DNA from 4 places in the Streptomyces sp. bgisy027 genome. Region 3 is predicted to be linked to each of the others. Evidence: riboswitches for the same ligand, from Rfam matches in the RefSeq annotation. Region 3 holds a riboswitch; each other region holds the start of a gene.
What was found. Region 3 has a riboswitch for cyclic di-AMP ahead of AC3ETA_RS12375 (M23 family metallopeptidase). Riboswitches for the same ligand answer to the same signal wherever they lie in the genome.
Positions count from the first base shown of each region.

Region 1 (7,676 bases), on a different contig from region 3:
CGGCTCATCATCTACATCGCGGTGGGGCACGTCTTCGCCGCCTTCATCTACTTCCTGTTCGAGGCGGGCGCGAAGTAGGCCGGGCGCGGCCTCAGTCGAGCAGCCGCTCCCGCAGCCGGTCCCTGGACTCGGGGCTCAGTCGCAGGCCCCGCTCCAGATAGGTGTCGACGCCGCCCCACGTCTCCTCGATGGTCTCGAAGGCAGCCGTCAGATACTCGGCCCGCGCGTCGAACAGCGGGCTGAGCAGTTCCATGACCTCGGGCGAGTAGGCGGAGGCGTCGCTGCCGCTGCGCCGCACCTTGTAGCGGCGGTGCTTGGCGTTGGACTCCAGGTAGTCGGTGACGATCGCCTCACGCTCGACGCCGAGGGCCAGCAGGGTCACGGCGATGGACAGACCCGCGCGGTCCTTGCCGGCCGCGCAGTGCATCAGCGCCGGGACGCTGTCCTCGGCGAGCGAGTGCAGCACCTGGGAGTGTTCGCCGGTGCGCTCCTTGATGATCGAACGGTAGGAGACGATCATCCGGTTCGCGCCCTTGCCGTCCGACAGGATCCCGCGCAGTTGGTCGAGGTCGCCGTCCCGGACCATCTTCCAGAACTCCGCGCCGTCCGCCGGGTCGGAGAGCGGCAGGTTGACGTTGCGCACGCCCGGCAGCTCGACGTCCGGCCCCTCGAGCTTCTGGTCGGCCGCGTTGCGGAAGTCGAAGATCGTGTGCAGCCCCAGCGAGCCGAGGAAGTCGGCGTCCTCGTTGGTTGCGTGTGCGAGGTGGCCGCTGCGGAACAGCACTCCGTGCCGCACCCGTCGTCCGTCCACCGTGGGCAGGCCGCCCACATCGCGGAAGTTGCGAACCCCGGCCAGTTCGGGCTCGGTCGACGGGATCTGCTGCGTCACGGGGGCTCCTCCCAGTCAGCCCCGGCGGCGCGGCTCGGCGATGCGGCCGACGGGGTGCGCTCTCGACCATACGACATGGATTCCAGGGCCAAATTGGATTCAGTGCCAATCGGGACGAATGCGGACGGAATTCCGCGACCCGCTCGTGTTGAGGTGGGGGAGTGGGTGGCGCCCTGCAAGGAGGTCCGGCCTCCGGTGCCGCGCGGCGACCTGCACCGGCCGCGGCGCCCCTTCCGGCGCTCCGGTTGCGGGGGTCTGGATCCGGCAGTTGCGTATGAATGCCTTGAAACGGGTGAAATTCACCGAGGGGCCGTACTGGTGCATCACGGACTGCGCGCCGACTTGAAGGGCGACCTCGATGCGGCAGTTATTCGACTCCGTCGCATCTAGGTGTTCTGTCCGAATTGGCACCTTCATTCCAACTCGCCCTGCGATAAAGAAAGCTGGAGCAGTGTCACGTGAGGAGCGTCATAGCCGTGACGGTGCGTCGCCCGTCATGTTCACGTAATTCATGGGCTTTTCAAGGGGCTTTGAGTCGGGCGGCGCCCCCGCATTTCACGCACGGTGACGGCTAATTCCCACAACGGATCAACAGGAACGCATTCGGACGGAACCTCTCACTTGTTCCCATGCGTCTTCCTCGCTTACGTTCACGACCAATCCGGACGGACGCCCAATCCTGCCGCCGCTCGGATTCCGCGCAAACTCACCCGTGCACGGCAGGAGCGGGGGACCCACAGGTAGAACCGCCTGTTCCGGTCTCCGGAACGGCTAGGGGTCAAGTCGCGCCTCGGCGCGGCCGGGCATCTCCAGCCCGCACCCGACAGCTCACCTCGCAGGCGCCGGAGAGGAATTCGTCATGCCCGCGAAGGGTAAGCATCGCCGTCCGAAGTCCCTGCGCTTCACCCGCTCCATTGCCGTCGCCGGAACCGGTGGCGCCGCTCTCGCTCTTCCGCTCATGGGAGCCACCGGCGCCCACGCCGCTCCCTCGCAGTCCGTTGCGGAAAAGGCCGTTCAGTCCCTTCCGATCGCCGGCCAGAAGACCGCCGACAAGAAGTCCGCTCACAAGAAGACGGACGTGCGGACCTATTCGGTGAAGGTCGGCGACTACCTTTCGAAGATCGCCGATGAGCAGAACGTCAGCGGTGGCTGGAAGAAGCTCTACGCCGACAACCGTGAGGCCGTCGGCTCCGACCCGTCGCTGATCCACCCGGGTCTCAAGCTCGCCATCGGCGGCAAGAAGGCCGCGACGACCGCCCCCAAGTCGTCGCCCTCCAAGCCCTCTTCGGCGTCCAAGTCCTCCTCGAAGGACTCGTCCGCCGCGAAGTCCGCCACGCCGAAGAAGGCGCAGAAGGCCACCAAGGCCGCCGGGACCACCAGCACCGTCAACGGCTTCTCCGCCCCGCTGTCCGGCGCCTCCCTCGGCACCGGCTACAAGATCGCGGGCAGCATGTGGTCCAGCGGCTACCACACCGGCGTCGACTTCGCCGCCGCCACCGGCACCCCGCTGAAGGCGGTCGGCGCGGGCACCGTCGTCTCGGCCGGCTGGGGCGGCGCGTACGGCAACCAGGTCGTCATCCAGCTCGCCGACGGCTACTACGCCCAGTACGCCCACCTGTCCTCGCTCTCGGTCTCCAGCGGCCAGACCGTGACCGCGGGCCAGCAGATCGGCCTCTCCGGCGCGACCGGCAACGTCACCGGCCCGCACCTGCACTTCGAGATCCGCACCACGCCGGACTACGGCTCGGACGTGGACCCGGTCGCCTACCTGCGCGCCAAGGGTGTCGCCATCGGCTGACGCGGCCCCACGCCAGAACCACCTGCCTGACACGCGGCCGAAGGCCGGACCTCGATCCCCGGGTCCGGCCTTCGGCATGTTGCGCCCACAACACCCCTGTTCAGAGGCTTATTCCACGTTTGGTGAACACTTTAGGAGTGGCTTATCTCACCGATCGTCAACCCTTTCCTACGGTCGCGTAGGTCACATTCGAAGGTGAATCATGGGTCGATGTGGCAGACGATTCGAAGAGTGACAGCAGCGCAGTGATCGGGTCGTACGTTGCGGTGGGGGACAGCTTCACCGAGGGCGTCGGCGACCCCGGCCCCGACGGCGCGTTCGTCGGCTGGGCCGACCGGTTCGCGGTCCTGCTCGCGGACCGCCGCCCCGAGGGCGACTTCAACTACACGAACCTCGCCGTACGCGGCAAACTGCTCGACCAGATCATCGAGAACCAGCTCCCGAAGGCCGCCGAACTGGCCCCGGACCTGGTCTCGTTCTGTGCGGGCGGCAACGACATCATCCGACCCGGAACCGACCCCGACGAGGTCGCCGAGCGCTTCGAGCGGGCGATCGTCCGGCTCACCTCGGCCGTCGGCACCGTCATGGTGACGACCGGCTTCGACACCCGTGGCGTGCCCGTGCTGAAGCATCTGCGCGGCAAGATCGCCACGTACAACGGACATGTGCGGGCCATCGCCGACCGGTACGGCTGCCCGGTGCTCGACCTGTGGTCCCTCAAGACCGTTCAGGACCGCCGCGCCTGGGACGACGACCGGCTCCACCTGTCCCCCGAGGGGCACACGCGCGTGGCGCTCCGCGCGGGCCAGGTCCTCGGTCTGGAGATCCCCGCCGACCCGGACCAGCCCTGGCCGCCGCTCCCGCCCCGCGGCACCCTCGAGGTCCGCCGGGACGACGTCCACTGGGCCCGCGAGTACCTGGTGCCGTGGATCGGCCGGCGACTGCGCGGCGAGTCGTCGGGCGACCATGTGACGGCCAAGGGCGCGCTGTCCCCGGACGACATCAAGATGCGGATCCGAGCGGTGGCCTGAGGGCGATTCGCGAGCGACCGATACGTCCGGACCGTACCGAGGATTGATCGGTGCGGCCCGGACGTATGTCCTCACACCACATGTGCTCCCGCCACACACAGCCTCACCGGTCCGTCGCGGTCAACGCCTTGCGCTCCAGCCCGAGTTCCTGCGCGAGCGCCTCATCCACCCACTCCTGGGCACGCGTGCGTGAGATCGCGCCCGGGTACGACGTCAGCTGTACGGCGAGCCCGTCGAGCAGGGCCGTCAGGCGCAGCGCCGTGGCGCCGGGGTCCGGACAGCGGAACTCGCCGGCGGCGACGCCCTCGGCGATCACCTCGGTGATGGCCCCCTTCCACTGCCGGTCGAGGTCCCGGGTGACCTCCTGGAGCGCGGGTTCGCGCAGCGCCGCCGCCCAGCCCTCGATCCACAGCCGCCAGCCCTTGGCCTGACCGGTCGGCGCGTACCAGCGCACGGCCGCCCGCAACCGCCGCAGTGCCGTCGTGCGGCGTCCGAGGAGCCGGCGCAGATGGGCCAGGTCCCCTTCGGCCGCATGGCTGAACGCGGCCGCGACCAGCTTTTCCTTGGTGTCGAAGTGATACAGCACCAGCGCGTTGCTCACGCCGAGCACCGAGGCCACGTCGGCGATCCTCACCGCCGCCACGCCCCGCACCTCTATCTGCTCGACGGCGGCGCTCAGCAACTCCTCACGCCGTTCCGCCACGCTCAACCGCACTCTTGCCACGTCGTCACCCTAAAGCCTCGTCAGCGGCCGTTCCCGGGCCAGGTCCCACCGGGCGCCCCCCGCGGCCGCCGGTCACCGGTGCCGGCCGAACCGTTCGGTGATCAACGGAAGCCGGTCCGCCGCGATGGCGTGCGCGGCGGCCCGCGGAGCCGTCCCGTCCGCCTCGGCACGCGCCAGCGTGAGGTCGGTCAGGGCACGCATCGAACGCCGTGTGTGGGCGAACGCCTCGTCCGCGTCCGGACCGATGTCCCCGAACAGCGTCCACCACCACCAGGCATTCGTGCCCGAGTTGACCACGACGTCCGGCAGCACGGTGACGCCCCGCGCGGCCAGCAGTTCCTCCGCGTCGGGCCGTACGGGCATGTTGGCCGCCTCGGCGATCCAACGCGCGGTGACACGGCCCTGGTTCGCGGCGTCGATCACGTACGACACGGCCGCGGGCACCAGCACCTCCGCCTCGGTCGAGAGCCAGGCGTCGCCCGGCAGCTCACGGTCCCCGGGGCGCAGCGCGGCTCGGTCGACGGTGCCGTGGGCGTCGCGTGCCGTGAGCAGGCTCTCGACGTCGAGCCCGGCCGGATTGGCGATCGTGCCCTTGATGTCGGCGACGGCCACGACGGTGAGCCCCGCGCGGGTGAGGAAGCGAGCCGTCGCCCCGCCCATGGTCCCGAGTCCCTGCATGGCGACGCGTGTCCTCCAGTACGGCACACCGGCCCTGTCCAGCGCGGTCAGCACGGACTCCGCGACCCCGCAGCCGCCGACCAGCTCGTCCAGCCCGATGCCGTCGACCTCGACCGTGAACGCCTCCGCGAGCCGCCGCCGGGAACCCACCTCGTCGTCGAGCAGCGGATACACGGCCTGGACCGACGAGACGAGCCCCGCCTCGGCCGCCGCCCGGTCGACCACGTCCTGGGCGAGGCCGAGGTCCTCGCCGGTGGTCCAGAAGCTCTCGATGTACGGCCGCATGCTCCGCAGGTAGCGCACCAGGAGGCCGTACGCCTCCGGGTCCCGGGGATCGCAGTCGATGCCGCCCTTGGCGCCGCCCAGGGGGACGTACCGCGCCTCCGGGTCGTAGTGCAGGGCCTCCTTCATGCTCATGCCCTGCGCGAGACCCGTGACCTCCGCCAGCGTGCAGCCCGGCCGCATCCGCAGCCCGCCACTGGCCACACCGCGCACCAGCCGGTCGATGACCAGGAAGCCCTGACGGCCGGTGATGTGATCGGTCCAGGTCAGGGACAGCAGGGGAGTGGTCGGGGCGGGTGGGGTGGCCATGGGGTCTCCGGGGTCTGGGCCGTCTCCCGGGAGTGGGGTCCGGGGCCTGGGGTGGGCTACCAGGGCACGGCGCGGTGTACTGCTACTGAACGATGAGTCAGTATTGAAGGGGGGTGGGGACATGTCAATGTGGCGGATCGATCTGTGTGGATCCGATGCGGCCCGGTGAGCCGCAGGGGTCACCGGCTCAGTCCCGGCCAGGGGGGATCCGAGGGTGTCGGACGGGCCGCCCATAATGGAACTCCTCACCGAATCCAGCTGGAGGTACCGTGGCCGGTTTCCGATTCCCGAGCTCCGGGCTGCGCGCCCTGCGGCCCGAGGCCTTCGGCGTGGATCCGAGCGGTGAGCGCATGGCGCGTATCCGCAGATCACCGCACTTCAAGGACGGGGTTTTCCAGAACCCGGGAGGCGAGGCGCGCACCAGGCCCTCCGGGTCGATGCTGGAGTTCGCCAAGGTCTTCTTCGACAAGGACTCCCGGCCGCGACGGACCCCGAACGGCACCGTTCCGGTGCACTCGACCACCTATGCGGACCTGGCCAAAGCTCCCGCCACGGGGCTGCGCATTACCTGGATGGGGCACTCCAGCATCCTCGCGGAGATCGACGGCCACCGGGTCCTCTTCGATCCCGTGTGGGGCGAGCGCTGCTCCCCGTTCCCCTTCGCCGGGCCGAAGCGGCTGCACCCCGTACCGCTGCCGCTCGCCGCGCTCGGCCCGGTCGACGTCGTCGTCATCTCGCACGACCACTACGACCACCTCGACATGCCGACGATCAAGGCGCTGGCCGGCACCGACACGGTCTTCGCCGTGCCGCTCGGGGTCGGCGGCCATCTCGAACACTGGGGCGTGTCGGCCGACCGGCTGCGTGAGCTGGACTGGCACGAGGCGACCAAGGTCGGCGGGCTCACCCTGACCGCCACCCCGGCGCGCCACTTCTGCGGACGCGGACTGCGCAACACTCAGCACACGCTCTGGGCGTCCTGGGCCGTCGCCTCCGACGAGCACCGGATCTACCACAGCGGGGACACGGGCTACTTCGAGGGCTTCAAGGACATCGGCGCCGAGCACGGTCCGTTCGACGCCACGATGATCCAGGTCGGCGCCTACTCCGACTTCTGGCCCGACATCCACATGACGCCGGACGAGGGCGTCCGGGCCCACCTCGACCTTCAGGGCGGCGACCCGACCGCGGGCGTCATGCTGCCGATCCACTGGGGGACCTTCAACCTGGCGCCGCACCCGTGGGCGGAGCCGGGCGAGTGGATGATGCGGGCCACCCACAAGGCCGGGGTCACGATGGCGGCGCCGCGCTGCGGCGAGCCCTTCGAACCGGCCTCCTCGGCGCCCGCGACGCCGTGGTGGCGCGAGGTCGCCCAGGCGCCTGCCGAGGGGTGGTCGGCGTGGCCGCCGGTGGCTCCGGCGCCGGACAGTACGCCCGTCTCCTAGCGCGACCGCCGTCGACGAACGACCCATGGGGGCGCGAGTGATCACCACTCGCGCCCCCATGTGGCATTTCACGCGGGGCGCGCAGGAGTGTGCCTGGGCACTTGCGTGACACTGCGCGCCGCTACTGTCGGTGATGCTCTGGGGGTCGGAGTGGTGGGCGTGTGAGGTGCTGAAACGTCCCCACCGGCGCGGTCGGGGGTGGTGAGGGAGACGTCGCCGAGGGGCGGGGCGTGGAAAGTGCCCCGCCCCTCGGCGTTTCCTCGTGACCGCTTCTGATCAGGTCCGATCGTTCGATTGCTCCTTGTGAGGGAACGATGCGACGGGATATCGATCTGCCGTGCGAGGCCTCATACCAGAGCGGGACGCCCGCTGCGGGAGTTTGTCAACTGCCCACCGCACTTGATGCGAAGGCGACTACTGTCAGTGTCCGTCGGGCGACGCGGAGCCGAATTCGTCAGCTCTGTCGACCGACGTCGCCATGGCGCACGCCCCGGGCCGCGCTGACCGCGCGCACCCCCAG
Region 1 is NZ_JBYIVZ010000024.1:121,240-128,915, reverse strand. Features, by position in the region: gene AC3ETA_RS24880 (DUF6126 family protein) at 1-78, shown strand, start outside; gene AC3ETA_RS24875 (tyrosine-protein phosphatase) at 92-889, opposite strand; partial or broken gene AC3ETA_RS24870 (GH36 C-terminal domain-containing protein) at 1,040-1,279, shown strand; cyclic di-AMP (ydaO/yuaA leader) riboswitch at 1,579-1,744, shown strand; gene AC3ETA_RS24865 (peptidoglycan DD-metalloendopeptidase family protein) at 1,749-2,687, shown strand; gene AC3ETA_RS24860 (SGNH/GDSL hydrolase family protein) at 2,933-3,718, shown strand; gene AC3ETA_RS24855 (TetR/AcrR family transcriptional regulator) at 3,822-4,442, opposite strand; gene AC3ETA_RS24850 (Glu/Leu/Phe/Val dehydrogenase dimerization domain-containing protein) at 4,515-5,711, opposite strand; gene AC3ETA_RS24845 (MBL fold metallo-hydrolase) at 5,981-7,156, shown strand.
Region 1: another riboswitch for cyclic di-AMP. It lies ahead of AC3ETA_RS24865 (peptidoglycan DD-metalloendopeptidase family protein); the one in region 3 lies ahead of AC3ETA_RS12375 (M23 family metallopeptidase).

Region 2 (7,676 bases), on a different contig from region 3:
CGCCTGGGGGAGCGGACGTACGACCGCACGGGGCGGGTGACGCGTCCGGCGGCGGCCCGCACAGGGGGAGCGGGCCGCCGCCGGACCTTTCTCGGCGGTGGTGTCCGACTGCCGCCCCTGGCCCGGGCGGCGGTGGGGAGCCGGTCACCTGGTGAAGGACGCTAAACCTCTCCGTGTCGGGTCGGTGACGGGTTGTGCGGAAGTGCTGTGAGCGGACCGATGGTGACCGTAAGTGAGCGTGATCCCTGGATGGAGGCGTCTGGTTCACGCTGAGTGCTGACCGAAGTGGCGGTTTGGGGGTGGCTGAGGGTGGCGGGGTGCTATGGCGCGCATATATGCGGGGCGCAAGAGGGTGCGGGGCGGTGTCGGGCGGGTTTTTCGTGGTGGTTAGGCTCCGGGCCCATGGACGTACTCATCCATTTGTTCGTCGGGCTGCACATCATCGGTATCGCCGCGCTGCTCGGTGGGTTCTTCACGCAGATGAAGGCGATGGGGCAGGGCACCGCCCGGTTCGTGCCCGCGATGCTGCACGGTGCGCTGACCATGCTGGTCACCGGGGTGGTCCTCGTCGGTCTCAACCAGGCGGACGATCAGTCCGTCAACAACATCAAGATCGGTGTGAAGCTGGCGCTGCTGATCGTGATCCTCGGGCTCGTCTATGTGAAGCGGGACGAGGAGACCGTGGACAAGCGGCTGTTCGGGCTGGTGGGGCTGCTGACCATGGCGAACGTCTTCATCGCCGTGTTGTGGACGTGACGTTGCTGCCGAGGCGTGTGCAGTTCCAGGCCGCGCCCGCCGTGACCGCCAGCCAGGCCGCGACTGCGATCCACATCAGTGCCTCGCCCGGGTGTTCCAGCCATGGGGCGTCCAGGGTGGTGCCGACGGAGAGCGTCGCGGCTGCCGCCATCCCCATCGGGAACACCGTGGACCAGCGGCGGACGTCGTAGCGCAGGCGCGGCCAGGCGAACTCGGCGAGGAGCAGGACGGCGTACCAGGCGACGCCGAGTACGAGCAGGGCGACGGTCATGGTGCGCAGGACGCCGTAGTCGTCGTCGTTCCAGAGGTGGAGGGCGGGGCTGTCGGCGGCGAGCAGCTTCGAGCCGGCCAGGGCGGAGATGGCTAGGGCGCCGCCCGCGACCCACTGGTCGCCGGCCCCGCGGGCGAGCTGGCGCCGGTCGAAGCGGGGCAGGGCCACGACGTAGAGGACCAGGCCCAGCCAGAAGAACACGAGCGCCATGTGGGCGAGCCATGCCGTGGTCTCGGCGGCAGCCAGCGCCGCGGCCTGTACGGCCAGGCCCTCTGTGGCCACGCACCCGAGGAAGACCGCGCCGGGCATTCGGCGGTGCCAGCGGCGCAGGACCGCCAGGAGGAGCACCGGCCAGAGCACGGTGGCCAGGGCCAGGAGGGCCTCGGCGAGGGGCACCCAGCCGAGGGTGGTGAAGCGGGTGCCGAGGACTGCCGTCGCGGCGATGGCGGTGAGGGCGGCGGGGGTGGCCGCCTCTTTCCGCCACCTGTCGCGGTCCTGGAGGAAGCGGGCGGTGAAGTCGGCGGCCAGGGCGAGCCAGGCTGCGCAGCCGAGGGCGAGGGCGATGCGGGAGAGGGTCTCGTAGCCCGTCTGGTGCAGAGCTGTCGAGAGGATGCCGGTGGCCATGACCGCGGCGCCGGCTGCGGGGGGTCGCTGCGACCACCAGGTGTGGAAGGGGGAGGTGGGGGTCGTGGGGCCGGGCATGGGGCGATGCTATGGAGCGGGGTGGGGGATGGCCGTGGGGCGCGCTCGGGGGTGTCGGGAAATCGCCCTGTGTCAGGTGGTTCCTTCGTGGTCATGCCTGCGGCGGCCCGTCGCGCTGGGTGGGGGCGTGCGTTGCGCCTGCGGGTGTGGGGTGGGTCGGGGACGTGCCTGGGGGGTGTCCGTCCTCGGTCGGGCGGTTGCCCGGCACGAAGAAGGGTGCTGTTTGTTGACGCCCGCCGCTGCGGGCGGACACCCTCGGCACGGCCCCTTGCCGCCCCGTGGGCGACTGCCAGTGCCGGGGGGCGTCCGTTCCCGCTCAGGCCGGGCGGACCACGCTGTGGATCGACGACTCTCCGTCGTAGTAGATCGACTCCTCGCGGACGTACGTGCCGGGTTTGGGGGCGTGGATCATCATGCCGTTGCCGATGTAGATGCCCACGTGGGTGACGTCGTCGTAGAAGAAGACCAGGTCGCCGGGCTGGGCGCTGGAGAGGGGGACCGTGGTGCCGGCGTTGACCTGGTCGTAGGTGACGCGGGGGATGTCGACGCCGGCGGCCTTCCAGGCGGCCTGGGTGAGGCCGGAGCAGTCGTAGGAGTCGGGGCCGGTTGCGCCCCAGACGTACGGCTTGCCGATCTGGGAGCGGGCGAAGGCCAGGGCCTTCTCGGCCTTGGTGGCGTAGGAGGAGTCCGCGGAGGATGAGTCCGAGGTGCCCGAGTCGGCGGGAGGCTGGGTGCTCTCCTGCTGCTGGGCGGCGGCCTCCTCCTGGCGCTGGCGCTCGGCCTCCGCCTGCTGGCGGGCCAGTTCGGCGGCCTTGCGGGCGGCCTCCTCCTGCTTGCGCTTCTCGATCGCGGCGAGGCGGGCCTTCTCCTCGGCCGTCAGCTTCGAGAGGAGCTCGCGCGCGTCGGAGAGCTTCTGCTGGACCGTGGCCTTGGCGGACTTGAGGTCGTTCTGCGAGTCGGTGAGCGTCTCGAGGCTCTGGGTGGCCTCCCGGCGCTTCTCCATCGTCTCGGACTGCTGGGTGAAGTAGTCGTCGACCGACTCCTTCTGACGGCCGGTCATCCGGTCCATCAGCTGCGTCTGGTCGAAGTAGTCCTGCGGGTTGTCCGCGAGGAGGAAGGTCGCGGTGTCGGGGGCCGCGGCGCCGGTGCGGTACTGGGCGGCCGCGTTGCGGCCGAGTTCCTCGCGGGCTTCGTTGAGCTTCTGGGTGCGCTGGGCCACGTCGTCGAGGAGGGTGTCGACGCGCTTGCGCTGCTTCGCGGTCTTGTCCTTGGCCGCGTTGTACTTCTCGGTCGCCGACTCCGCTTGGCGGTAGAGGTCGTCGACCTTCTTCTCGACCTCTTCGAGGCTGGGCTTGTCGTCCGTCGACGGGCTGGCGTTGGCCGTCTGGGACAGCAGGGCCACGGACGTGAGGGCGGCCGTGGCGAGGGCAGGGGTGCGTATGCCTGCTACGCGCGTACCGGCGGGACGCGACTTGCGGTGCGACGCCAAGGGAGGCGACTCCTTCCACGTTCCGCCTACCGAGTTAGCTGTCGGGTTCGGGCGGGTGGTTCGGAAGGGTTGCCCTACGGCCCGTCCCCGGGAGGGAAGTCGGGCCGATTCACCCCAAGTTCGGTGGGTCCCCGGCTCCGGTCGCCGTGAGGCGCGCCGGACTCGGCGGAGGCCGTGCGGCCCGGCGTCGTTCGCCGGTGGGGGTCGTACGGCCTGCCCGGCACGGTAGCCAACTCGTGTGGCCCCTGTGAAGGTTGATGTTCGATATGCCCGATACATTTTCGTGACCTTGGTCCAGAACGCGACGGGCGGTGGTTGGTTCGGGGGAGCGTGCGAGGTTTTGTGGGCGTGAGGGGTGAGTAGGTTGATTTGGGAGTGTCGATGCCCGTCTGGGGTGGCCGGTTGCGGGTTGCGGTGGGGCGGTTGCTGGGAGTGAGGGAGGGGGTCGGGGGGTGATCGTCGGGGGTTCGGGGCTGTGATGTTTCGAGGGTGGGGGCGGGCTGTCAGTGCGGCGGCCTAGACTCGGAGAGCGATGAGCAGCCTCTTTGACGACAGCTTCCTGGCGGACCTCCAGGCCCCTCGGGCCCACGAGGAAGAGCACCCGCCGCCGCCCGAGGACGAGCACGCTCCGGAACCGGTTCCGGACGATCTGTTCGGTGGGAAGTTCGACGTGCCACCGGACCGGGACGACCACTACCGCGACGGCGCCCCGCGGCCGGTCATCGACGCCGCGGCGCTGCTGGAGGGGCTGAACGACAACCAGCGTGCCGCCGTCGTCCACTCCGGCACCCCGCTGCTCATCGTGGCCGGCGCCGGCTCCGGCAAGACGCGTGTGCTCACCCACCGCATCGCCCACCTCCTCGCCGAGCGGAACGTGCATCCGGGGCAGATCCTCGCGATCACCTTCACCAACAAGGCCGCGGGCGAGATGAAGGAGCGTGTCGAGCAGCTCGTCGGCCCGCGTGCCAACGCGATGTGGGTGATGACGTTCCACAGCGCGTGCGTGCGCATCCTGCGCCGGGAGAGCAAGAAGCTCGGGTTCACCTCGTCGTTCTCGATCTACGACGCCGCCGACAGCAAGCGGCTCATGGCGCTCGTGTGCCGTGATCTGGATCTCGATCCCAAGCGGTACCCGCCCAAGTCCTTCAGCGCCAAGATCAGCAACCTGAAGAACGAGCTGATCGACGAGGAGGACTTCGCCGCCCAGGCGACGGACGGCTTCGAGAAGACCCTCGCTCAGGCGTACGCCCTGTACCAGTCGCGGTTGCGGGAGGCCAACGCCCTCGACTTCGACGACCTGATCATGACGACGGTCAACCTGCTGCGCGCCTTCCCGGACGTCGCCGAGCACTACCGCCGGCGCTTCCGCCATGTGCTGGTGGACGAGTACCAGGACACCAACCACGCCCAGTACGCGCTGGTGCGCGAGCTCGTCGGGACCGGCGAGCACCCCGTCGACGTGCCGCCGAGCGCGCACGACGTCCCGCCCGCCGAGCTGTGCGTGGTGGGTGACGCCGACCAGTCGATCTACGCCTTCCGGGGCGCCACCATCCGCAACATCCTCCAGTTCGAGGAGGACTACCCGGACGCGACGACGATCCTGCTGGAGCAGAACTACCGCTCCACGCAGACGATCCTGACCGCAGCCAACGCCGTCATCGAGCGCAACGAGTCCCGCCGCCCCAAGAACCTGTGGACCAACGCGGGCGCGGGCGCGCGCATCACCGGCTATGTCGCGGACACCGAGCACGACGAGGCGCAGTTCGTCGCCGAGGAGATAGACCGACTGACGGACGCGGGCGACGCGAAGGCCGGCGACGTCGCCGTCTTCTACCGGACGAACGCCCAGTCCCGTGTCTTCGAGGAGATCTTCATCCGCGTCGGGCTGCCCTACAAGGTGGTCGGCGGGGTCCGCTTCTACGAGCGCAAGGAGGTCCGGGACGTCCTCGCCTACCTGCGGGTGCTGGCCAACCCCGAGGACTCCGTGCCGCTGCGACGGATCCTGAACGTGCCCAAGCGGGGCATCGGCGAGCGCGCCGAGGCGATGATCGACGCGCTGTCGCAGCGAGAGAAGATCAGCTTCCCGCAGGCGCTCAAGCGCGTCGACGAGGCGTACGGGATGGCCGCGCGGTCCACCAACGCCGTCAAGCGGTTCAACACGCTGATGGAGGAGCTCCGTACGATCGTCGAGTCGGGGGCCGGGCCGGCGACCGTGCTGGAGGCGGTTCTGGAACGGACCGGCTATCTGGCCGAGTTGCAGGCCTCCACCGACCCGCAGGACGAGACGCGTATCGAGAACCTCCAGGAACTCGCGGCCGTCGCCCTGGAGTTCGAGCAGGAGACGGGTGAGGGCGAGGCCACCGGAGGACTCTCGGACTTCCTGGAGCGGGTCGCGCTGGTCGCCGACTCCGACCAGATCCCGGACGAGGAGGAGGACGGCTCCGGCGTCATCACCCTGATGACCCTCCACACCGCCAAGGGCCTGGAGTTCCCGGTCGTCTTCCTCACCGGCATGGAGGACGGCGTCTTCCCGCACATGCGCGCCCTCGGCCAGAACAAGGAACTGGAGGAGGAGCGGCGGCTCGCGTACGTCGGCATCACGCGCGCGCGTGAGCGGCTGTATCTGACGCGCTCGGCGATGCGCAGCGCGTGGGGGCAGCCGTCGTACAACCCGCCGTCCCGCTTCCTGGAGGAGATCCCGGCGGCGCACGTGGACTGGAAGCGCACCGGGGCGACCGCGCCGGTCTCCTCCGGGCCCGTGTCCGGGGTCGCCGCCTCGCTGTCGTCGTCCCGCTCGCGCTCCTCGGCGTCGGGCGCGTCCGGCTTCGCCACGCGCCGCACCTCCGAGAAGCCGGTCGTCCAGCTCGCCGTCGGCGACCGTGTCACGCATGACCAGTTCGGGCTCGGCACGGTGACGGGTGTGAAGGGCACGGGCGCGAACGCCGAGGCGACGATCGACTTCGGGGACACCAAGCCGAAGCGGCTGCTGCTGCGGTACGCGCCGGTGGAGAAGCTCTAGCGCCGACAAGTGCGCCCCCGCTGCCGGTGAAGGGCGGGGGCGCGTGCTCAGGTCTTGGTCGCGTCGCCTACGACGGGTCGACCCCGTGGCTGCGCAGCCAGGACAGTGGGTCTATCGCCGAGCCGCCGCCGGGCCGGACCTCGAAGTGCAGGTGCGGGCCCGTCGAGTTGCCGGAGTTGCCGGAGTACGCGATCGGGTCGCCGGCCTTGACCGTCGTACCGGAGGCGACGCGGTAGCTGGAGAGGTGGCAGTACCACGTCTCCGTGCCGTCCTTCGCGGTCACGATCATCATGTTGCCGTAGGCGCTGTTCCACTGCGTGCGGACGGTGCCGTCGGTCGCGGCCATCACCGTCGTGCCGTACGAGACGGGGAAGTCGATGCCGGTGTGCACGGACATCCAGTTGATGCCGGACTGGCCGAAGTAGGCGCTGAGGCCGTGCTGGGCGACCGGAACCGCGAACTTCGGACGCAGCCGCTCCTTGCGGGCGGCCTCCTCGGCGGCCCTGCGCTTCTCGGCCGCCTGCTGCGCCTTGAGGTCGATGCGCTCCTGCGTACGGCTGGCCCGGTCCGCGAAGTCGTCGGCGCCGGCGGAGAGGCTCTCGAGCTGGGTGTCCAGCTTGTTGTTCGCGGCGGACGGCTTCACCGCCTCGCCCTCGGAGGCCAGCGTGGACGCGTCCTTGTCGTCGGTCAGGTTGCCGACGGATGCGGCGGCGATCCCCGCGACGCCCATCACGCAGGCCGAGGGCACGGCGATCGTCAGCAGCGCGGAGCGCTTCGGGGGCGTACGGCGGCGGGAGCGCGCCGCGCTGCGGGAGCCGGCGCGGGGAGAGGGGGCCGGAGCGATCTCCTCCTGGTCGTCGAGGAGGGGTGCCACGGCGGGGAGTTCGCCGGTGGCGGTCAACTCGGCCTCGTGCTGGGCCTGCTCGTCGTACGAGGTGTCGCCGTACGGCGTGTGCTCGTCGTAGGAGGCCGTGTGGTCCTCGTACGGAGCGTGCTCTTCGTAGGCCGCGTGCTCGTCGTACTGCGTGTGCTCTTCGTAGGCCGCGGCGGTGCCGTGCTCGATCTGGTCGAAGTGCGCGGTCGCCTGCTGGTCGAAGGATTCTGCTGACGGCTCGAAGTCGCCGGTCGTCTGCGCCGTGCTGCCGTCGGAGTTCCACTGGGTGGCGTCGTACGCCCCGGTGTCGAAGGCTGTCGTGCCCCATTCCCAGTTCTGGGTCTGGTCGGGCTGAGGGGCGGCCGTCTGGTCGGGCTGGAGCCAGGCGTTCGCGTCCCACTGGCCGGAGACGTCATGGCCGTCGGCCTGCTGCGGGACGAAGGCGAGCCGCTCGTGTTCGGTGCCCCAGGCCGCGGTCTCGTACGCGCCGGTGTCGTAGGCGGCCTGATGCTGGGCCGCGTAAGCGTCGTAGTGCGCGGTGTGGTGGCTGCCCGTGGACCACTGG
Region 2 is NZ_JBYIVZ010000005.1:195,111-202,786, reverse strand. Features, by position in the region: gene AC3ETA_RS07530 (hypothetical protein) at 403-756, shown strand; gene AC3ETA_RS07525 (tellurite resistance/C4-dicarboxylate transporter family protein) at 734-1,729, opposite strand; gene AC3ETA_RS07520 (C40 family peptidase) at 2,046-3,218, opposite strand; cyclic di-AMP (ydaO/yuaA leader) riboswitch at 3,227-3,396, opposite strand; gene pcrA (DNA helicase PcrA) at 3,751-6,237, shown strand; gene AC3ETA_RS07510 (M23 family metallopeptidase) at 6,305-7,676, opposite strand, start outside.
Region 2: another riboswitch for cyclic di-AMP. It lies ahead of AC3ETA_RS07520 (C40 family peptidase); the one in region 3 lies ahead of AC3ETA_RS12375 (M23 family metallopeptidase).

Region 3 (7,676 bases):
GCGAGGCACCGCTCACGACGGTCTCAGTACGTCGGCAGGGTCCTCGGCCCGAGGTCGTCGCGGGCGGGCGGCAGGGCGAGGCGCACAGAGGCGCCGAGCACGCTCAGACCCTGCGTTGCGACCACGACCGGCTCCAGGGTGACCGCGACCACCTCCGGGTGGTCGTCGACGAGCCGCGAGACCCGCACCAGCAGCTCCTCCAGGGCGGGGGTGTCGACGGGCGTGGAGCCGCGCCAGCCGAACAGGAGCGGCGTGGTCCGGATGGACCGGACGATCGAGGTGGCCTCGCGGTCGGTGACCGGGATCAGCCGGTGCGCCATGTCCCCGAGCAGCTGGGAGGCGGCTCCGGCGAGCCCGAAGGACAGCACGGCGCCGGCCGCCGGGTCGATCACGGCCCGTACGACGGTGTCGACGCCGCGCGGCGCCATGGTCTGCACGACCGGCCTGAGCTCCTCCGGCCTGCCGAACAGCTCGGTCAACTCGGCGTATGCCCGTCGCAGCTGCTCCTCGTCCGCGAGGTCGAGCCGGACGCCGCCGAGGTCGGCGCGGTGGCGCAGGTGCGGGGCGGTGGCCTTGAGGGCGACGGGGTAGCCGAGGGTGCGGGCGGCGTCGACGGCCGCGTCGGGGGTGGGGGCGTGCAGGGCGCGGTGCACCTCGATGCCGTACTTGCCGAGCAGGTCGCAGGTCTCGTCCGTGCCGAGCGTGAGCCCCTGCCCGCGCGCGAGCAGGCCGTCGATCAGCCGGGCGGCGCCCTTCTCGTCGATGTCCTCGTACTCGGGCACCTTGCCGGGCTCGGCCGCGTCGCGCCGCCACTGGGCGTACTTCACGGCTTCACCCAGAGCGCGCACCGCACGCTCGGCGGCCGGGTAGGCGGGGATGAGGCGGGGGGTGGTCCCGTCGGTGTCCGAGGGCTCGGGCAGCGGTTCGGCCGGGAAGTCCAGCGGGCGGAAGGGGTGGTCGCGGCCCGCGGCGCGGGGCGTCGTCGTAGCGGCCCGGGGCGCGGTGCTCGCCGCGGCGGACAGGGCCTCCGCGAGCCCGCCGAGCTCCACGTGCACCACCAGGACGGGCTTGCCCGGCACCCGCTCGGCCGCCGAGCTCAGGGCCTGCGCCAGCTCCGCGTCCCCGGTCGTGGCATCCCCGATCGCCGGTATCGCGGTGACGACGACCGCGTCGCAGGTGTCGTCGGCGAGCGCGCGCGAGAGCGCCTCGTGGAAGTCGGCCGCCGACGCCGCGGTGGTCAGGTCCAGCGGCGGCAGCGGCCGCAGGCCCTCGGACAGACAGGCGTCGTACGTCAGCAGGCCCAGCGACTCGGAGTTCCCGAGGATCGCCACCCGCGGCCCGGTCGGCAGGGGCTGGCGGGCGAGCAGCAGTCCCGCGTCCACCAGCTCGGTGATGGTGTCGACCCGGATCACGCCGGCCTGCCGCAGCAGCGCGGAGACGGTGGTGTGCGGGAGCCGGGTGACCCGCACGGTGTGGCCCTGCGGCGCCGCTCCCCCGTGCCGCGCGCCCTGCACCACGACCAGCGGCTTCGCGGCCGCGGTACGCCGGGCGAGGCGGGTGAACTTGCGCGGGTTGCCGATGGACTCCAGGTACATGAGGACGACGTCGGTGTCCGGGTCGTCGTACCAGTACTGCAGGACGTCGTTGCCGGAGACGTCGGCGCGGTTGCCGGACGAGACGAAGGTCGAGATGCCGGTGACGCCGGTGACCCCGCCGCCGCGCCGGTGCAGCCGGGACAGCAGGGCGATGCCGATGGCGCCGGACTGCGCGAAGAGGCCGATCCGGCCCGGCCTCGGCATCTCGGGGGCCAGTGAGGCGTTCAGCCGCACGTCGTCGGCGGTGTTGATGATCCCGAAGGCGTTCGGGCCGATGATGCGCATGCCGTACGTGCGCGCGCGGCGGACGAGTTCGCGCTGGCGCTCGCGTCCGTCGGGCCCGCTCTCGGCGTATCCGGCGGACAGCACGACCAGGCCCTGCACGCCGTGCTCGCCGCACTCGGTGACCACGTCGGGGACGTGCTCGGCCGGCACGGCGACCACCGCGAGGTCGACCTGCTCCCCGATGTCCCGCACGAAGCGGTGCGCGGGCACGCCGTCGAGTTCCTTGAGGTCCTCGGGGAACGCCTTGTTCACGGCGTACAGCCGCCCGGTGAACCCGGCGTCCCTGATGTTGCCGAGGACGCCGCGGCCGACACCTCCGGGGGTGCGGCCGGTGCCGATGACGGCGACGGAGCCGGGCACCAGCAGCCGGCGTACGGAGTGGGCCTCGGCGCGTTGCTCGCGCGCGTACTGCACGGCGAGCGAGCGGTCGGTCGGCTCCAGGTCGAACTCCAGGCGTACGACACCGTCCTCGAAGCTGCGCTTCTGGGTGTACCCGGCGTCCGTGAACACCTTGATCATCTTGGTGTTCGCGGGCAGCACCTCGGCGGCGAACCGGCGGATGTCGCGTTCGCGGGCGACCGCGGCGATGTGCTCCAGGAGGGCGGAGGCGACGCCACGTCCCTGATGGGCGTCCTGGACGAGGAAGGCGACCTCGGCCTCGTCGGCCGGTGCGGACGCGGGCATTCCGTCGGCGCCGATCCGGTCGTAGCGTACGGTGGCGATGAACTCGCCGCCGATCGTGGCCGCGAGTCCCACCCGGTCCACAAAGTCGTGGTGCGTGAAGCGGTGGACGTCCTTCGCGGACAGTCGCGGGTAGGGCGCGAAGAAGCGGTAGTACTTCGACTCGTCCGACACCTGCTCGTAGAAGCTGACCAGGCGCTCGGCGTCATCAACGGTGATGGGGCGGATGCGCGCGGTGCCGCCGTCGCGCAGCACCACGTCGGCTTCCCAGTGGGCGGGGTACTCGTGCCTGTCCGAGGCGCTCTGCATGGGGCCCAGATTACGGCTCGCGTACGACAACGGCGCGAGGCAGTCTGATCGGGACGTCACATGGGGTCGAGGCCGCGACCCCACGGTCACTTCAGGAGGGGACAGCCGTCCCGTTCCGGCATGCTTCACGAGTGTGGGAAACTGGTCTAGACAACCCTGAACACCGAAGGGCAGCATCACATGGCTGAGCGCCGCGTCAACGTCGGCTGGGCCGAGGGCCTCCACGCCCGCCCCGCCTCCATCTTCGTCCGAGCCGCCACGGCCGCAGGCGTCCCGGTGACGATCGCCAAGGCTGACGGCAACCCCGTCAACGCGGCCTCCATGCTGGCCGTCCTGGGCCTGGGCGCCCAGGGTGGCGAGGAGATCGTCCTCGCCACCGAGGCCGAGGGTGCGGACGCCGCCCTCGACCGTCTGGCGAAGCTGGTCTCCGAGGGACTCGAGGAGCTGCCCGAGACGGTCTGAACGACCTGAGCGGGTATCCGTAGCGAACGGTGAAGCCGCGTCCGCCTTTCGGCGGGCGCGGCTTCGCTGTTATCGGGCGGCTGGGCGTCGCGATTCGGCGAGCGCGGCTCGGCGTTTCGAGCGGGTGCGGCTCAGCGTTTCGAGCGGGTGCGGCTTCGCGTTTCGGGCGGGTGCGGCTTCGCGTTTCGGGCAGGCGCCGGCGGAATTCTCGGCACGGCGGCGATGCATCCGAAAAAGGGCAGCGGAAATTCCCCGCCGCCGAATATCTCCTCTTTGTATACGGCGCCTGTGTTAATGCCGCAGACTCGGCATGTTTACGGGATGTTGCGAATTCCTCACACGCTCCGCGCGCTCACCGCCCGTGCCGAACCGCAGACGGTGCGCGGCGAGGGAGCGCTCGGTGTGCAGGGCGGTGATCGCGCGGGCGCGTTCGCCGTCACCGCGCGCCACCGCGTCCACGATCGCGCCGTGCTCGGTCCAGGACTCCACGGGATCGGCGGGCGCCTCCACGGCGTACATCCAGGCGATCTTGTGGCGCAACTGGGCCAGTATCGAGGTCAGGGCGGGGCTGCCGGTGGACTGGGCGAGCGTCTCGTGGAACCAGCTGCCCAGGGAGCGCAGGTCGTCGCTGTTCCCCCGCTTGGCCCGCTCCTGCCCCAGCCTGACCAGGCCGCGCAGGACCTTCAGATGGGCCTCGGTGCGCCGCTGGGCGGCCCGGGAGGCACCCAGCGGCTCCAGCAGGCCGCGCATCTCCAGCAGGTCGGCGGCCTCCTGTTCGGTCGGTTCGGCGACGCACGCGCCCGCGTGGCGCCGGGTCACCACGAAGCCCTCTGCCTCCAGGGTGCGCAGGGCCTCCCGCACGGGGACTCGGGAGACGCCGTAGCGGCGGGCGAGCAGTTCCTCGGTGAGCCGGCTGCCGCGCTCGTAGACACCCGCGACGATGTCGTCCCGGATCGCCGTGCACACCGAGTGCGCCGGAATACGCATGACCGACCTCCGCCTTAATCCCCGTGAAACGTCGACGAATGACGTGTTCCCGAGGACTCTATTGCAACCGGCCGGAATTTCCGACGGCGGGCCGGAATCCATGGATATTTTTTGGTCAGCGTAACGTCCGGAAAGAGCGAAAGCCCCGGCTTGAGAGCCGGGGCTTCGAGGACGCTGCGGTGGTGGCGTCAGACGTTCACGCCGTGGCCGCGCAGATAGGCGACGGGGTCGATGTCGGAGCCGTACTCCGGCGTCGTGCGGGCCTCGAAGTGCAGGTGCGGCCCGGTGACGTTGCCGGTGGCGCCGGACAGGCCTATCTGCTGGCCGGGGGTGACGGCCTGGCCGACCGAGACGCCGATGGACGACAGGTGGCCGTACTGCGTGTACGTGCCGTCGTTCATCTTGATCACGATGCTGTTGCCGTACGCCCCGCCCCAGCCGGCCTCCACGACGGTGCCGGAGCCGACCGCGTGGACGGAGGTGCCGGCGGCGGCGTGGAAGTCGACGCCGGTGTGGCTGCCGGAGGACCAGACGGCACCGCCGGACTTGTAGCCGGTGGAGACGTACGAGCCGGCGATCGGGGCGACGTACGACAGCAGACGCTTGCGCTCGGCCTCGCGGGCGGCACGTTCCTTGGCCTCGCGCTCCGCCTTCGCCTTCGCGGCCGCCTTCTCGCGGGCGGCCTCCTGAGCGGCCTTCTTCGCGGCGGCGGCCTCCGCGGCGGCCCGCTCCTGGGCGATGGCCTGGGCGTCGATCTGGTCCGCGATGGAGTTCTCGACGGTGACGACGGGGATGAGGCCGGTCTGCTCCGCGGCGGGCTCGGCGGCCAGCGCGGGGGCGGCCAGGGTGCCGACGACTCCGGTGGCGGTGAGCGCGGCGACTCCGGCCGCGCGGGCGGTGGTGCGCTCGAACCGGCCGGGCTTACGGTGCTTCCCGGTGGGGCGGTTCTTCCCCGTGGCGCAGGTGAACGCCATGAAGTGGCTGATCCTTTCCTTCCCTCTCGCCTACCGGGTTAGCTGACGGGTTCGGAGCAGGAAGGTCTCCTACGGACCCCCTCGCGACTCGCGCGGGCGTCCGATTCACCCCAGGGACTACGGGTGGGTCCCCGGCTCCCCTGGCTCGCGCCGTACGGGGACTCGGCGATGGCTGTCCGGTGCCGCGGGCGCGGCGCACTGCCTGACGAACAGCCCGGAAGACGCTAAACGCGGCGTCTTTCAATCCCCAAACGGATCGCGGCTTTTGTAGCGCATCCCACAGGCCAGACAGGCAGCCTCTCCCTCAATTCGGGCATAAAGGGGCCCTGGTGACTCAAAGGTCACCAGGGCCTCTGCAGGCGCGTGCGCCGGACGGCGCGAGCCCGTCCTCTACTCGGCTGCCACGACCGTGACTTCACCGATGCCGAGGGCCTCGACGGGCTCCCGGATCTCGGCCGCGTCACCGACCAGGATCGTCACCAGACGGTCGACCGGGAAGGCGCTCACGGCCGCCGCCGTGGCCTCGACCGTGCCGGTCGCGGCCAGCTGCTGGTAGAGCGTCGCCTGGTAGTCGTCGGGCAGGTGCTGCTCGACCTGGTCGGCCAGCGTGTTGGCCACGGACGCCGCGGTCTCGTACTTCAGCGGCGCCACCCCGACGAGGTTCTGCACGGCGAAGTCCCGCTCGGCGTCGGTGAGGCCTTCGGCCGCTACACCGCGCAGGACCTTCCAGAGGTCGTCCAGGGCCGGACCGGTGTGCGGGGTGTCGACGGAGCCGCTGATGGCGAGCATCGCCGCGCCCGTGCCGTCCGGGGCGGAGCGCAGCACCTGGCCGAAGGCCCGCACACCGTAGGTGTAGCCCTTCTCCTCGCGCAGGACCTTGTCCAGACGGGAGGTGAGGGTGCCGCCGAGGCAGTAGGTGCCGAGCACCTGCGCGGGCCACACGCGGTCGTGCCGGTCGGGGCCGATACGACCGATCAGCAGCTGCGTCTGGACGGCGCCGGGGCGGTCGACGATGACGACCCGGCCGGTGTCGTCCGCGATGACCGGCGCGACCGCGCGCGTCTCGCCCGGGGAGCCGGTCCAGGCACCCAGGGTGTCGCCGAGCAGGGTGTCGAGGTCGACGCCGGTGAGGTCGCCGACGACCACGACGGTGGAGGTGGCGGGGCGTACGTGCCGCTCGTAGAAGGCGCGTACGGACGCCGAGTCGATGTCGGCGACGGTCTCCTCGGTGCCCTGGCGCGGGCGGGACATGCGCGCCGTCGCCGGGAACAGCTCCTTGGAGAGCTCCTTGGCGGCGCGGCGCGAGGGGTTGGCCAGCTCGTGCGGGATCTCGTCGAGCCGGTTGTTCACCAGGCGCTCGACCTCGCTGTCCTCGAACGCGGGCGCCCTCAGGGCGTCGGCGAGCAGGCCGAGCGCCTTGGGCAGGCGGGAGACGGGCACTTCCAGGCTGACCCGGACGCCGGGGTGGTCGGCGTAGGCGTCGAGCGTGGCGCCGCAGCGCTCCAGCTCGGCTGCGAACTCCTCGGCGGTGTGCTTGTCGGTGCCCTCGGACAGGGCGCGCGCCATGATCGTGGCGATGCCGTCGAGGCCCTTCGGCTCGGCGTCCAGGGGTGTGTCCAGGAGGACCTCGACGGCGACGACCTGCTGGCCGGGGCGGTGGCAGCGCAGGACCGTGAGGCCGTTGTCCAGCTTGCCGCGCTCGGGCGCCGGGAAGGCCCAGGGCCGGGCCTGGCCCGCCTGGGGCTGCGGGTGGAACTCCATGCTGGCGAGCTCGGTCACTGCGCCGACTCCTCGTTCTCGTCGGTGGCGGGGGCGGCCCCGGCGGTGGCGGCGGCCTCCAGTTCCTCGGCCTCGTCACCGACCGGCTCGTACACGAGCACCGCGCGGTTGTCAGGGCGCAGCCGGGCCTGGGCGACGGCCTTGACCTCCTCGGCGGTGACGTCGAGGACGCGCTGCACGGCGGTGAAGGCCAGCTGCGGGTCGCCGAACAGGACGGCGTAGCGGCACAGTTCGTCGGCGCGGCCCGCGACGGTGCCGAGCCGGTCCAGCCACTCGCGCTCCAGCTGGGCCTGCGCGCGCTCCATCTCCTCGGCGGTGGGGCCCTCCTGCGCGAAGCGGGCGAGCTCCTCGTCGACGGCCGACTCGATGACGGGCACCTCGACGTCGCCGGAGGTCTTCACGTCCAGCCAGCCCAGCGAGGGCGCGCCGGCCAGGCGCAGCAGGCCGAAGCCGGCCGCCACAGCCGTACGGTCGCGCCGCACGAGGCGGTTGTAGAGGCGGGAGGACTCGCCGCCGCCCAGGACGGTCAGCGCCAGGTCGGCGGCGTCGCACTCGCGCGTGCCGTCGCTCGGGAGGCGGTAGGCGGCCATCAGCGCCCGCGCGG
Region 3 is NZ_JBYIVZ010000009.1:189,746-197,421, forward strand. Features, by position in the region: gene AC3ETA_RS12360 (bifunctional acetate--CoA ligase family protein/GNAT family N-acetyltransferase) at 24-2,870, opposite strand; gene AC3ETA_RS12365 (HPr family phosphocarrier protein) at 3,051-3,332, shown strand; gene AC3ETA_RS12370 (GntR family transcriptional regulator) at 3,624-4,319, opposite strand; gene AC3ETA_RS12375 (M23 family metallopeptidase) at 4,508-5,293, opposite strand; cyclic di-AMP (ydaO/yuaA leader) riboswitch at 5,306-5,471, opposite strand; gene AC3ETA_RS12380 (M16 family metallopeptidase) at 5,684-7,072, opposite strand; gene AC3ETA_RS12385 (M16 family metallopeptidase) at 7,069-7,676, opposite strand, start outside.

Region 4 (7,676 bases), on a different contig from region 3:
GGAACGGATCGTCCTTCTCGGCACGCCGGTCGACGACACGTCGGCGAACGACGTGATGGCCCAGTTCATGTACCTGGAGCACAAGGACCCCGACCAGGACATCTCGCTCTACATCAATTCGCCCGGCGGCTCGTTCAGCGCCATGTCGGCGATCTACGACACGATGCAGTTCGTCTCCTGCGACGTGGAGACGATCTGCCTGGGCCAGGCCGGGTCGAGCGGCGCCGTGCTGCTGGCGGCGGGCACTCCGGGCAAGCGGTTCGCGCTGCCGGGGGCGCGGGTGGTGATCCATCAGCCGCAGCTGACCGAGCCGGTCGAGGGGCAGGCGAGCGATCTGGCGATCCGGGCCGCCGAGCTGACGCGGGTGCGGGCCCGGCTGGAGGAGATGCTCGCCCGGCACACCGGACGCGCTCGTGAGCGGGTGGCCGACGACATCGAGCGGGACAAGATCCTGACCGCCCAAGAGGCGCTGGAGTACGGACTGGTGGACCGGATCATCCCCAGCCGCACACACACGCTCGCTCCGCCGACAGGGCGGTGAGCGGCCGGTGCTTCCACCCGAATTGCCGCCCCTGCCTGCGCTGACGCGCGCGGAGGGCGAGTTGATCGACCGTTATCTGGACGTCGTGGACCTGCTCGGCCGGATCAACCCGGCGCACCACGGCGACACCTATCGCGGACTGCGGGCCGCCCAGGCGCTCGTGAGCAGGGCGGCCGAGCTGCGGGACGCGCTGGCGCTGATGCACCAGCGGGGCGAGACGGAGCTGCACGCTCCCACGCTGGCGCGTGCGTTGCGCGTGCTGGACGGAGAGCGCCGCACGGCTCGCGTCACGGTGCCCCCGCGCTCCGACAGTTGACGCCCTCCCGCAGCCGGATTCCGGGCGCCCCGGCCCACTGACGAGGCGTCCGGAACGGAGTTGAAACGGGCCGAACGACGTACCCCCTTTCGGCGTAGTCACCCCTCCTTCCGCGCGGCCGTCAGGGTTGCGCAACGGGCATGACCGCCAGGCGGAATCAGTCACTCCGTCCCTGGTCCGGGACTCCTCGGGCCTCTGGACACTCACTCGAACGGGGGGCCACCCACCCGAACGGGTGAGTGGTGAGTAACACCACAAACCCCCGATTCCGTTGGGTATTTCGCTCATCCGTGCGCCAAGATCCCTGTCTGACGACAAGCCCCCGCCACAGCGGCGGGGCGGTCCGGGCGGACGCCGAGTCCTGCCGCCGCCCGGATGACCGGTCGACAGGAGTGGATCGGCAGGAGTGGAGGACCCGAGCAAGACGGGTCGCCGGAGCGGACGTTCGTTCGATCCGAGCAACCCTTGGGGTGAAGCCGCGGCAACGCGGCCGGGCAACTTCGCCAGCCCGAATCCGACAGGTCATCCTTCTCAGGCGGCTGACGAAGGGTTGCGCATGACTGCGCTCAATCGTGTCCCGTCGCTCATGGTCCGGGCCGGTACGGCTTCGGCCCTCACCATCGCCGCAGTGGGCGGCTCGATCGTGGCACCCGGCTTCACGTCCGAGGCCGAGGCGGCCACGCCGGCGTCGAAGGCACTTCAGGTCGCGGCCTCCAAGAAGGGCTCCCCGTACCGGTGGGGCGCCACGGGCCCGAACCGGTTCGACTGCTCGGGGCTCACGCTGTACTCGTTCAAGAAGGCGGGCAAGAAGCTGCCCCGCACGGCTGCCCAGCAGTACAACAAGACCCGCCACATCTCCGCCAAGAACCGCAAGGCCGGGGACCTGGTGTTCTTCCACTCGGGGTCGTACGTCTACCACGTCGGTATCTACGCCGGTAAGGGAAGGATCTGGCACTCCCCGAAGACCGGCGACGTGGTCAAGCTGCAGAAGATCTGGACCAGGAGCGTCTGGTACGGCCGGGTCAAGTGACCTGCCCGGGGGCGGGGGCGGCGTCCTGACACGCCGTCACCGCCCTCGGGGCCTCACAGGGCGAGCAGCGGCCCCGCGAGCAGGGCCGCGCCGAAGGCCGTCAGGGCCGCGCCGGCGGCGAGCGTGACCGCACGTGCGGCGCGCGGCCGGCGCAGCCACCTGCCGAGCCGGTCCACCAGCAGGGCGACCACCTGGAACCACACCAGGGCGATCGCCAGCACGATCATGGCCAGCAGCAGCGTCCGGGGCAGGACCGGAGCGCCCGCGGGCACGAACTGCGGCAGCACGCTGAGGAACGTGAGGGACGCCTTCGGGTTGAGGGCGTTGGTCACGAATCCCTGCCGCAGCGGCCGCGCGGCGGACTCCTCGCGCGTGTCCACGACTTCGGTGGGCCGCTGCCGCAGGGTCTGCACGCCCAGGTACAGCACATAGACGCCGCCGACCACCTGAAGCGCGCGGAACAGCGCCGGTACGGCGGCCAGGACCGCGGCCACGCCGACGACCGCCATCGTCACGTGCACCAGCAGCCCCGCCCCGATCCCGAGCGCACAGGCGATGCCGGCGCGGCGGGAGACCAGGGCGTTGCGTACGACGACGGTGAAGTCGGCCCCGGGCATGGCGACCAGGCCGGCGGAGACACCGGTGAAGGCGATGAGCTGAGCGTCCATGGACCCCAGTGTGCCGTCGACAAGCCTTCAGTAGGTATGTCGAATATTCTGGCAATCCCTAAAGCATTGCTTAAGGCGTACGGGTGACCGAGGCGGAGGGAGGGCCATATGTACGACCCGGTCCGGCTCGCCGCCCTGGTGGCGGTCGCGGAGGCGGGCTCGATCACCCGCGCCGCCGAACGGCTCGGGTACACCACGCCGGCGCTCTCCCAGCAGCTGGCCAAACTGGAGCGCGAGGCGGGCACGGCCCTTCTGGTGCGGCACCACAGGGGCGCGCGGCTGACGGGTGCGGGCGAGCTGCTGGTGGCCCGGGCACGACGGGTGCTCGACGAACTGGACCGGGCCCGGCACGAGCTGGCCCGGCTGACCGGCCTGTCCGGCGGCACGCTGCGCCTGGGCACCTTTCAGACGGCCGGCATCCATCTGCTGCCGCCGGCCCTGAGCGCCTTCCGCCGGGCGCATCCGGACGTGGAGCTGACGGTCGCCGACTACGAACCGTCGGCCGGCGTCGCCGCGGTGGCCGCGGGCGAGGTCGACCTGGCACTGACGCACACCTACGAGCCTGCGGAACCGGCGCCGCTGCCCGCGTCCGTCGGCGTCGAGCCGATCCTCGTGGAGGAACTGGTCCTGGTGTCCGCGCCGGGCCATGTGCTCACCAGCGGCGCCACACGGCTGCCGCTGACCGAGCTGGCCGGGCAGCCGCTGATCAGCATGGCGCCGGACGCTCCGGCTCGGCGGGGTGTGGAGGCGGCGCTGACCGAGGCGGGGGCCATGCCGTCGGTGCTGGTGGCGACGCCGGGGTACCTGCTGGTGTGCGCCCTGGCCAGTGCAGGGCTCGGAGTCGCGGTCGTACCGGAGATGGTGGCGCGCACGTCGGTCGCTCCGGTGGGGGTGCGCGCGCTGGAGGGCGGGCGGTTGCGCCGTACGATCTCGGTCGCCTATCGCGGCGACGAGGCGGCTCCCGCCGCGGACGCCTTCCGGGCTCTGCTGCGCGGCACGTTCGCCCGCTCCGGGCAGCCGCAGCAGCCGTGAAGGGTCAGGACTCCTGCGGTCCCGCGGCGGCGAGCGGTTCGGCGGGGACCGTCCACGGCAGTTCGATGGAGACGGTCTTGCCGCCCTCGCGGGTAGGGCGCACTCTCAGCCTGCCGCCGCATTCCGCGGTCAGCCAGCGGATGATCACCATGCCGCGCCCGTTGTCCTGCTGCACGGCGGCCGGCAGCCGCTTGGGGAAACGCGGATGGCTGTCGGTGACACCGATGCGCAGGTGTTCGTCACGGTCGAGCGCGAGGTCCACCGTGAAGGTGGGTGACTGACCGAGGGTGTGCTGTACGGCGTTGGTGGTGAGTTCGGAGACGATCAGGCGGATGGTGTCGGCCACTTCCGTGTCCGGTGGCAGGCCCCATTCGGCCAGGGTGGTGAGCACGTAGGCCCGGGCCGCGGAGACCGAGGCGGGATCGCTCGGCAGAGTGACGGATGCTTCCAGGTGATCTGCCATGACGACGTCGTCCCTTTCCCACGGGACCGTAGTCCGACACGGAGCGGATGGTTCGAGTACGGTCCCGGACTGGTGCTTCGTCGCCAGACTGCCATTACCGCACCCGTCACGGGTGGCGATCCACCAAGATATGCATATATCTGTCGCTCGAAGCGGTGAACTCTGCGACGGCAGAGCGTATTTGGGCGGCTCGGTTGGAGTAAGGAGTGGCCCATGCAGCACGGTCCCGCGGTACGCCGCCGGAAACTGGGCGCGGAACTGCGTGCGTTACGCACCGGGGCGGGGCTCACCAGCGGTGAGGCGGCCCGGCTGGCGGGCTGGCACCAGTCCAAGGTGAGCCGGATCGAAACCGGCGCCAGCGGGGTGAAACCGCCCGATGTGCGGTTACTGCTCGACGTCTACGGCGTGGAGGATGCCCAACTACGAGAGTTGCTACTGGTGTTGGCGGGCTCCGACGAGGGCGGTGGCCGGCATCACTGGTGGCACGCGTACCGCGGAGTGCTGCCGCCGACGTACCGGGACTTCATCAGCCTGGAGTCCCAGGCGAGCGCGATGCGCACGCTGGAGACGTCGGTGGTGCCCGGACTGCTCCAGACGCCCGAGTACGCCCGGGCGGTGACCCGGGCCGCCGTCGGCGGGCTCGACGGGGACGCCGACGATCGCCTCGACGCGCTGGTCGCGGTGCGTCTGGCCAGGCAGGACGTGCTGCGCGCGGATCCGCCGCTGAAGCTGAGCGCGGTGCTGGACGAGGCGGTGCTGCGCCGGGAGATCGGCGGGCCCGAGGTGATGGCGCGGCAGCTGAGCCGGCTGATGGAGGCGGCGCAGCTGCCCCAAGTCCGGCTTCAGGTGCTGCCGTTCAGGGCCGGAGAGCATGTCGGCATCACGGGCCCTTTCGTTATCTTCTCATTTTCGAGCACTTCTGATCTGGATGTGGTTGTTCTCGACCACTTGACGAGTAGCCTCTACCTCGAACGGAAAGAAGACCTCCAGGCCTACACGGAGGCCTTCAACACCCTTCGGATCCACGCCCTTTCGCCCGAGGAATCGTTGGATTACATCGCCGCGCTAGGTGGCGGTGTGTAAGGAGGCACCATGACAGCACTGCCTCGGAACCTCATGTCCAGCACCGAACTGCCAGGTGCGAGGTGGTTGCGCAGCAGCTACAGCACCGGTGCGAACAACTGCGTCGAGACGGCACGGCCGCACTCCGGTCCCTGGACCGGGCTGCTCGCGGTGCGCGACTCCAAGGACCCGGCCGGCCCCGCGCTGCTCTTCTCCCCCGAGAGCTGGGCGGGTTTCACGGCCGCGCTCCAGTCCTGACCCCCTGACCGATCCGATCAGGCCTGATCGAATCTGATCAGTTCTATCCGATGTGCGAGCAGGGCCGTGTCACGCCGACTCATGGTCGTGTCTCGCCGATCACTTCAACAGCGCGCTCGATCTCGGCCTCGGAGAGGTCCGCGCGAGCGGTCAGCCTCAGCCGTGAGATGCCGTCGGGGACGGAAGGAGGACGGAAACAGCCCACGGCGAGGCCCGCCGCACGGCACTCGGCCGCCCAGCGCACGGCCTTCTCCGGGGACGGGGCGCGCACGGAGACGACCGCGGCGTCCGGACGTACGGCCTCCAGACCCGCGGCGGTCAGCCGTGCGTGGAGTTCACGTGCCACCGCACCCGCCCGTGCCGCCCGCTCCGGTTCGCGGCGCAGCAGCCTGAGCGCCGCCAGTGCCGCGCCCGCGGACGCGGGGGCGAGACCCGTGTCGAAGATGAACGTCCGGGCGGTGTTGACGAGGTGCTCGATCACCCGCGCCGGGCCGAGGACGGCGCCGCCCTGGCTGCCGAGGGACTTGGACAGCGTGACGGTGACGACGACGTCGTCCGCCCCCGCGAGCCCCGCCGCCCGCGCCGCGCCGCGCCCGCCGTCGCCCAGGACGCCCAGCCCGTGGGCGTCGTCGACCAGCAGTCCGGCGCCGCGCTCCCGGCACGCCTCGGCGTACTCGGCCAGCGGGGCCGCGTCGCCGTCGACCGAGAAGACGGTGTCCGACACGACGACCGCCGTGCCCTGGTGCGTGTGCAGCGCCTTGCGCACCGCCTCCGGTTCGGAGTGCGGGACGACCTGGGTGGTGCCCCGGGCCAGCCGGCAGCCGTCGATGAGCGAGGCGTGGTTGCCGGCGTCCGACACGATCAGCGAACCGTGCGGCGCCAGCGCGGTGACCGCGGCGAGGTTGGCCGCGTAGCCCGAGGAGAGGACCAGCGCCGCCTCGAAGCCGCAGAAGTCGGCCAGCTCGCGCTCCAGCTCGGCGTGCAGCTCAGTCGTGCCCGTGACCAGCCGGGAGCCGGTCGCGCCGCCGCCCCAGGTCCGCGAGGCCCGCGCCGCGCCCTCGGTGACCTCCGAATGGCGGGCCAGGCCCAGATAGTCGTTGCTCGCGAGATCGAGGAGCGGCGATTCGGCGGGCCGGGGGCGCAGGGTCCGTACGAGCCCGGCGCGGCGGCGCAGCTCCGCCTGCTCGTCGATCCAGCCGAACGCCATGGTTCCTCCGGGGCTTTGGTGAGCGGTACACAGACGTCGCTTTTGTAGGCAGTGGACAGACCCTAGCCGTACGGCGGCCCGCCCACGGTGTGGCAATACCCACACATCGAAACGACAGGGTTGTGCAAACTCACCTTGGCTCGGACGCCCTCCGTACGTCAGGATCAGCTTCCATGGACCTGCTGAACACGCTGGTGGACAAGGGGCTTCGGCGCGAGCTGCCGACCCGCGAGGAAGCCTTGGCCGTCCTCGCCACTTCCGACGACGACCTGCTCGATGTGGTGGCCGCGGCCGGCAAGGTGCGCCGGCACTGGTTCGGCCGACGGGTGAAACTCAACTATCTGGTCAACCTGAAGTCGGGCCTGTGCCCCGAGGACTGCTCCTACTGTTCCCAGCGTCTCGGCTCCACCACCGGGATCCTGAAGTACACCTGGCTCAAGCCGGACGAGGCGTCCCAGGCGGCGGCTGCCGGATTGGCGGGTGGCGCCAAGCGGGTGTGTCTGGTGGCGTCCGGGCGCGGCCCGACCGACCGTGACGTGGACCGGGTCTCCGAGACCATCAAGGCCATCAAGGACCAGAACGACGGCGTCGAGGTGTGCGCCTGCCTCGGCCTGCTCTCCGACGGACAGGCGGAGCGGCTGCGCGACGCGGGCGCCGACGCGTACAACCACAACCTCAACACGTCCGAAGGGACGTACGGGGACATCACGACCACGCACACCTACGCCGACCGCGTCGACACCGTGCAGAAGGCGCACGGGGCCGGGCTGTCCGCGTGCTCCGGTCTCATCGCCGGCATGGGCGAGAGCGACGAGGACCTGGTCGACGTCGTCTACTCGCTGCGCGAGCTGGACCCGGACTCGGTGCCGGTCAACTTCCTGATCCCGGTCGAGGGCACCCCGCTGGCCAAGGAGTGGAACCTCACCCCGCAGCGCTGCCTGAGGATCCTGGCGATGGTGCGGTTCGTGTGCCCGGACGTGGAGGTGCGCATCGCCGGTGGCCGCGAGGTCCACCTGCGCACCATGCAGCCGCTGGCCCTGAACCTGGCCAACTCGATCTTCCTCGGTGACTACCTCACGACCGAGGGCCAGGCGGGCAA
Region 4 is NZ_JBYIVZ010000013.1:24,799-32,474, reverse strand. Features, by position in the region: gene AC3ETA_RS15470 (ATP-dependent Clp protease proteolytic subunit) at 1-541, shown strand, start outside; gene AC3ETA_RS15465 (hypothetical protein) at 549-857, shown strand; cyclic di-AMP (ydaO/yuaA leader) riboswitch at 1,278-1,410, shown strand; gene AC3ETA_RS15460 (C40 family peptidase) at 1,414-1,887, shown strand; gene AC3ETA_RS15455 (LysE family translocator) at 1,941-2,555, opposite strand; gene AC3ETA_RS15450 (LysR family transcriptional regulator) at 2,664-3,587, shown strand; gene AC3ETA_RS15445 (ATP-binding protein) at 3,592-4,050, opposite strand; gene AC3ETA_RS15440 (helix-turn-helix domain-containing protein) at 4,264-5,133, shown strand; gene AC3ETA_RS15435 (DUF397 domain-containing protein) at 5,143-5,370, shown strand; gene AC3ETA_RS15430 (8-amino-7-oxononanoate synthase) at 5,450-6,577, opposite strand; gene bioB (biotin synthase BioB) at 6,751-7,676, shown strand, end outside.
Region 4: another riboswitch for cyclic di-AMP. It lies ahead of AC3ETA_RS15460 (C40 family peptidase); the one in region 3 lies ahead of AC3ETA_RS12375 (M23 family metallopeptidase).